DNA from 3 places in the Citrobacter tructae genome. Region 1 is predicted to be linked to each of the others. Evidence: riboswitches for the same ligand, from Rfam matches in the RefSeq annotation. Region 1 holds a riboswitch; each other region holds the start of a gene.

Region 1 (2,265 bases):
CTGCCAAAGCGTGCGCCAGTCTCCCTGGGGGGCGTTAAGCCACAGCGCCAGAAATGCCGCCAGGGCGACAGCCACTATCAGCGTAGCGGCCGAAAGCCCTGGGATCAGCCAGCCGGGAATTAACGGCTGACGGCGCGTTGCCATGCGTTAATCCAGGTTTGACGTTGAGTAGCGACCTGCTGCGGGGTGAATTCCAGCGCGGTAGACGGTTTTTCCAGTTGCGCAATGCCTGGGGGAAGCGTGACCTGGGTCACTGGATACATCCAGTTGCCGGTTGGAATCGCATTCTGAAACGCCGGAGAAACCATAAACGTCAGGAATTTTTCCGCCAGTTCAGGCTGCTTGCTGGCTGCAGTGCGCGCGGCGACTTCAACTTGCAAATAGTGTCCTTCGCTAAAATTGGCGGCGGCGTAGTTGTCTTTCTTCTCTTCGATGATGTGATAGGCCGGGGAAGTGGTATAGCTCAGCACCAGATCGCTTTCACCCTTCAGGAACAAGCCGTAAGCTTCACTCCAGCCCTTGGTGACGGTGACGGTTTTCGCCGCCAGTTTCTGCCAAGCCTCAGGGGCTTTATCGCCGTACACTTTCTGCATCCACAGCAGCAGGCCCAGACCCGGCGTGCTGGTGCGCGGATCCTGATAAATCACGCGCCATTTCTGGTCGCTCTCGACCAGCTCTTTCAGGCTCTTCGGCGGATTTTTCAGCTTGTTTTTGTCATAAACGAAGGCGAAATAGCCGTAATCAAACGGGACAAAGGTGTCGTTTTTCCAGCCACCAGGAACAACGACGGCGTCGTTCGCCACATTGCTTTTGGCGAACAGTTTGGTCTGCATCGCCGCATCGAGCAGGTTGTTGTCCAGACCGAGCACCACATCGGCTTTACTGTTTTTTCCTTCCATGCGCAGGCGGTTAAGCAGCGATACACCATCTTCCAGTGCTACCAGCTTCAACTCGCAGTTGCAGTCGGCTTCAAAGGCTTTTTTGATGGTTGGGCCGGGCCCCCAGTCGGCGGCGAATGAATCATAGGTATAGACAGTCAGAACGGGTTTAGCGAAGGCAGGCGCTGCGCACAACAACAGCAGGGGAAGACATTTTTTTAACACTTTGCACCTCAAGAGTTGGGTGGCAAAGGACTTGAGTTGCAGCCTCAAATCCCTTCGCCGGCATTATCCGGATCAGGTTCGACGGGTATTTTCTCAGCCCGCGCACTCGGCGCAGCACCCCGTTGAGAACGGCGTTAGTGTAATGATTTTGTTGCCCGGCAGCAATTAAGGATCCGGCGGCGCAAACCAGGCCGATTTAAAATCAAACCAGCCGAGGGTATTCATCCGTAGCCCGCGCATACTGCGCTGCCCTTGAATGATCAACCAGTGATGGATCAGCGGCACAATCGCTTTACTGGCAAGCAGTTGCTGGCACCATGCCGCAAGGCTCATTTCGCCGGTTCGCCAGCGGGCGGCATCGCTTTCCCAGTCCAGAGAAATACAGTTTTGTAGCAGCGGGACTTCGCATAAATGTGCGAACAGTGAGAAGTCCAGCGGCAAGGTAAAGTTGGCGCTGTTGAGCCAGATATCGCTGACGGTCTCGCCTGCGTGCCATTGATCGTAGTCGATCTCCTGAATATTCAACTGTACCTGATGCTCCGCCAGCAACGTTTTCATGATCTGCGCGATAATCCGGTGTTCGATGTGATCGCGGTAGTAGGTGATCGTCAGCGTTTCCAGCCCGGCTGGTTTTTCACCATGACCGGGTTTGGCATGATGCCAGCGAGGCAGTAATCCATAGGCGGGAAACCACAGTCGCTGGTACTGTTCATCGGCGTGGCAGATTAAATTCGTCGGTGAGAGAATGCGGCTTATCCATTCGCGCACCTCCTTATTTGCCCCGCGCTGGGATCGGGAATCAAACAGCATGTAGTAGCAACCTTCTTCCAGACGGCTTTCGATTGCCTTTTCATCTTCCGTAGGTCCTTTGAGCGTTAATCCGCCGCCAGGCTCCTCGGCGATGTCGGGTAATACCCACACATTCACTTCGTCGATCAGCGCCCGGTAGCCAAAATAATCATCAAAGGCGTGAATTTTTAGCTGGTTACTCGTATTGCGGGTGACCGCATACGGGCCGGTGCCGATCGGGTGGCTGGAAAAATTATTCAGCGTTTCCCATTCGCGCGGCAGGATCATGGCGGGCACTTGCCCGAGTAACCAGGGTAACCAGCGATCCGGTTGGGCCAGGTGGATGTCCAGCGTCCAGGCCGTGGGAGAGGCG
Region 2 (2,265 bases), 2.3 Mb from region 1:
CAAAGTGAGGAAAAGGTTTTTCCGAGAAGGCTCCTAAAATCAAAGGGATTTAAGTAAAATTACATCAGATTTTAGTGTTGCTAAATATCGCCAGCTAAGAAACTGATTCGACGGAAGCTAGAAGCCACGATAGAGGGAAGGGCATAAGGGAACGATAAAGGAAGAGCATAATAGTTTACTTTTATTATTCCTCTAATGTTGATTTTAGGTATTTGGTTTTCTTTTATTGGTGTTTTGGCTAAAGTCTCTTAGATGCTGAAAAACTTGCTTTTCTGCTATTGGAAATGTTCAAGGTAAATATTCATCTTAAATAGTAACTTCACGGTACTAAAAAACATGTTTTTGTTGCTTTAAGCTCAATAAGTGTAGTTCATAGATGCTCTTGAACATGCTTATTTAGCTTAGAGCTATACATTTATAAAAATCCCTTCCTAATTTGATAAAATGAAATCTCCAATCAGAAATCATTCCTTGTCATATTAGGAAGATTTTTTATTTCTAAATTTCATGAGTGAATAATTATGCCCCGTTCGTTGCTCATGATGTTGAATCTAAGCGCCCTCAATGGGTGGCATTCTGGACTGATTTTTATAGTGCTGAACCTACTAATGATACTGTTAAAACGTTGCTTTCTGGCCTTACTAGCGTTGCCTCAAATGATTCAAAATCAATGATTGATATGTGTAAGGAAGCCTTTGATAGCTACATTGCTTGATCGGTGATTGGTTCGTAGAAATAAGGGATAGTAAACAAACCTCGCTTACTGGCGGGGTTTGTTGTTTTGACCTTCCTTTTATCGGTGATGTTAGTTTTTTGGTTCCCTCCTGCCTAGCGGTGAAGAAGCGATAACCGGGCGTAGGATTTGCTTGTCAAATCCGTACTTTCATACGCTCCTGATTCATTAATCGACTGTTCGAGCGGGTGAACACATTGTGGTGATTGATTACGTGATTTGCCTATTTCCAGTGTGATAAATACTGTGATAAATCGAAAATTCTTGCTCCTGTGGGTAAGCCCCGGTTACACTAAACATATACAAATTTTCAATGTGTAACTGATTGTTTTATAAATGAAATGACTCGGGGTGCCCTTCCTGGTGAAGGCTGAGAAATACCCGTACCACCTGATCTGGATAATGCCAGCGTAGGGAAGTCTGACACTGCCCGTGTCCCTTCTTTCACGCGGGCAGGAGCTGAACCATGCAGCCTGACCTGTACAGCCGCGCACTTGCGGCCCACACCTTGCACCAATTTAGAACGCTTTCCCCCCTCACGCATTGCATGACCAATGAGGTCGTGCAGAGCTTTACGGCCAATACGCTTCTGGCGTTGGGCGCGTCGCCTGCCATGGTGATTGAGCCTGAAGAAGCCAGCCAGTTTGCGGCTATTGCCGATGCGCTGCTGATTAACGTGGGTACCCTGACCGATAGACGCTCCATTGCCATGCGCGCAGCGGTTGAACAGGCGCTGCGGGCTAATACTCCCTGGACGCTCGATCCCGTTGCCGTTGGCGCACTGGAGTTTCGTCGTCATTTTTGCCTTGATTTACTCTCGTTTCAGCCCGCCGCTATTCGCGGTAACGCTTCTGAAATACTCGCTCTGGCAGGGATGATCGCGGGTGGTCGTGGTGTGGATACCACTGACTCTGCTGCTGCCGCTCTGCCTGCTGCGCAGACGCTGGCGCGTCGGGTCGCCACTATCGTGGTAGTGACCGGGGAAGTGGATTACGTTACCGATGGCCAGCGCACTGTGAGCGTGACTGGCGGTGATCCGCTGATGACGCGGGTGGTCGGCACCGGGTGCGCTTTGTCGGCAGTGGTGGCAGCCAGTTGCGCGTTGCAGGGTGACCGACTGGATAATGTTGCTTCCGCCTGTAGCTGGATGAAACAGGCCGGAAAATTGGCCACTGAACAATCAACAGGACCGGGAAGCTTTATTCCGGCATTCCTTGATGCTTTATACAACCTGAACGCACAGGAGCAGGCATGAAACGGATTAACGCATTAACGATTGCAGGAACCGATCCCAGCGGTGGCGCAGGTATTCAGGCTGATTTGAAAACGTTCTCGGCGCTCGGGGCTTACGGTTGCTCGGTCATCACGGCACTAGTGGCGCAAAATACGCGTGGTGTGCAGTCGGTTTATCGGATTGAACCTGATTTTGTGGCTGCGCAACTGGACTCCGTTTTCAGCGATGTGCGCATCGATACCACTAAAATCGGTATGCTGGCAGAAACGGATATTGTGGAGGCGGTCGCTGAGCGTTT
Region 3 (2,265 bases), 540 kb from region 1:
CGACATCCTGATCGATAACCTGACGTACCGAGCCCATATCATGACGGCGCTGCTGCTGTACCAGCCAGACGGTTTCTCCCTCCCACTCGCCTATCGCAAGTGCGCGCTGGCCTACTAAATCAAAACTTGCCGCTTCACCGTAGGGCAGTTCGCCACGAGGCAACCATAATTTTTGCTCATGACTGACGATCCACCAGCCGCTGTCTAAATTTTCAATTATACGATCCATATCTCTTGCGCAACCTTTGCTTCACAGGCATGTTGTTTACATTATTTTTACATTTATCGGTGAGCAGTTTTTTAAACACCATCTTGCGGAGTCAATCATGCTAAACCAGCTGGAAAACCTGACGGAGCACGTCGGAGGAAGTAATAAACTGGTTGATCGCTGGCTACATGTACGTAAGCACCTGCTCGTGGCTTACTACAATCTGGTTGGCATTAAGCCTGGCAAAGAATCGTACATGCGGCTCAATGAAAAGGCGCTGGATGATTTTTGTCAGAGCCTGGTCGACTACCTCTCCACCGGACACTTCAGTATTTATGAACGTATTCTGCATAAATTGGAAGGGAACGGGCAGCTTTTAAAAGCCACAAAAATTTGGCCATTACTGGAAGCCAATACGCAGTTGATCATGGACTACTATGATTCCAGTCTGGAAAACGCGATTGATCACGATAATTTCCTGGAATTTCAACAGGCATTGTCAGATCTCGGTGAGGTACTAGAGGCCCGGTTTGTCCTGGAAGACAAGCTGATTATGCTGGTGTTTGATGCGATGCACGACAATGCAATGATCAAACGCCCTGCTTGAGATTTATCGCATTAACGCGTAGTTTACATTCATTACCTCTTTTTGAGGTTACTTCTTGTCGGAGTGCCTTACGTGAAAGCGTAGGCTGAGACCGTTTATTCGGGATCCGCGGAACCTGATCAGGCTAATACCTGCGAAGGGAACAAGAGTAATTCAGTTTTATGCTGCTGCCTTTACAGGCGGCGTGCATCCATTACTCAATCCGTCGTCTGACAAGCCATATCCTTACTTTATTTTGGAATGAGCTATGTCTGCCACAATTAAACCATCCCGCCGCGAACAACGCGCCCAGGCCCAACACTTTATCGACACGTTGGAAGGGACCGCCTTTCCTAACTCAAAACGTATCTACATCACCGGTTCGCAGTCGGATATCCGCATTCCGATGCGTGAAATCCAGCTCAGCCCAACGCTGATTGGCGGTTCAAAAGACAATCCGCAGTTCGAAGAGAACGAAGCTATCCCGGTTTACGACACCTCCGGTCCGTATGGCGATCCGGATGTGGCGATTAACGTCCAGCAGGGCCTGGCAAAACTGCGCCAGTCATGGATTGCGGCGCGTAACGACAGCGAAGAGTTAGACGATCGCAGCTCCGCTTACACCAAAGAACGTCTGGCCGATGACGGCCTTGATGCGCTGCGCTTTAGCGGGTTACTGACACCCAAACGCGCGAAATCCGGTAAATGCGTGACCCAGTTGCACTACGCGCGTCAGGGAATTGTCACCCCAGAGATGGAGTTTATCGCCATCCGCGAAAACATGGGGCGCGAGCGCATTCGCAGCGAAGTGTTGCACCACCAGCATCCGGGCATGAACTTTGGCGCGCGTCTGCCGGAAAACATCACGCCGGAATTCGTGCGTGATGAAGTGGCTGCCGGGCGCGCCATCATCCCTGCCAACATCAACCATCCAGAATCAGAGCCGATGATCATCGGTCGTAACTTCCTGGTGAAGGTCAACGCCAATATCGGTAACTCAGCGGTGACCTCCTCCATCGAAGAAGAAGTTGAGAAACTGGTATGGTCGACCCGCTGGGGTGCGGATACGGTGATGGATCTCTCAACCGGGCGCTATATTCACGAAACACGCGAGTGGATCCTGCGTAACAGCCCGGTACCGATCGGCACCGTACCGATCTACCAGGCGCTGGAGAAGGTGAACGGGATCGCCGAAGATCTGACCTGGGAAGCCTTCCGCGACACGCTACTGGAGCAAGCTGAACAGGGTGTTGACTACTTCACCATCCACGCGGGCGTACTGTTGCGTTACGTGCCGATGACTGCCAAACGCCTGACCGGTATTGTCTCGCGTGGGGGATCAATCATGGCGAAATGGTGCCTCTCCCACCATCAGGAAAACTTCCTCTACGAGCACTTCCGCGAAATCTGTGAAATCTGCGCCGCCTATGACGTTTCTCTGTCGCTGGGCGATGGCTTGCGTCCTGGCTCG

Evidence for each region. Region 1 has a riboswitch for thiamine pyrophosphate ahead of thiB (thiamine ABC transporter substrate binding subunit). Riboswitches for the same ligand answer to the same signal wherever they lie in the genome.
Region 2: it holds a riboswitch for thiamine pyrophosphate, as region 1 does, so the genes downstream of both, thiM (hydroxyethylthiazole kinase) here and thiB (thiamine ABC transporter substrate binding subunit) in region 1, are expected to answer to the same signal.
Region 3: it holds a riboswitch for thiamine pyrophosphate, as region 1 does, so the genes downstream of both, thiC (phosphomethylpyrimidine synthase ThiC) here and thiB (thiamine ABC transporter substrate binding subunit) in region 1, are expected to answer to the same signal.

Annotation. Positions count from the first base shown of each region.
Region 1 covers NZ_CP038469.1:2,602,343-2,604,607, reverse strand. Annotated here, with positions in the region: gene thiP (thiamine/thiamine pyrophosphate ABC transporter permease ThiP) at 1-144, opposite strand, end outside; gene thiB (thiamine ABC transporter substrate binding subunit) at 120-1,103, opposite strand; TPP riboswitch at 1,135-1,235, opposite strand; gene sgrR (HTH-type transcriptional regulator SgrR) at 1,269-2,265, opposite strand, start outside.
Region 2 covers NZ_CP038469.1:336,218-338,482, forward strand. Annotated here, with positions in the region: TPP riboswitch at 1,071-1,167, shown strand; gene thiM (hydroxyethylthiazole kinase) at 1,200-1,988, shown strand; gene thiD (bifunctional hydroxymethylpyrimidine kinase/phosphomethylpyrimidine kinase) at 1,985-2,265, shown strand, end outside.
Region 3 covers NZ_CP038469.1:3,138,482-3,140,746, forward strand. Annotated here, with positions in the region: gene nudC (NAD(+) diphosphatase) at 1-229, opposite strand, end outside; gene rsd (sigma D regulator) at 327-815, shown strand; TPP riboswitch at 865-974, shown strand; gene thiC (phosphomethylpyrimidine synthase ThiC) at 1,063-2,265, shown strand, end outside.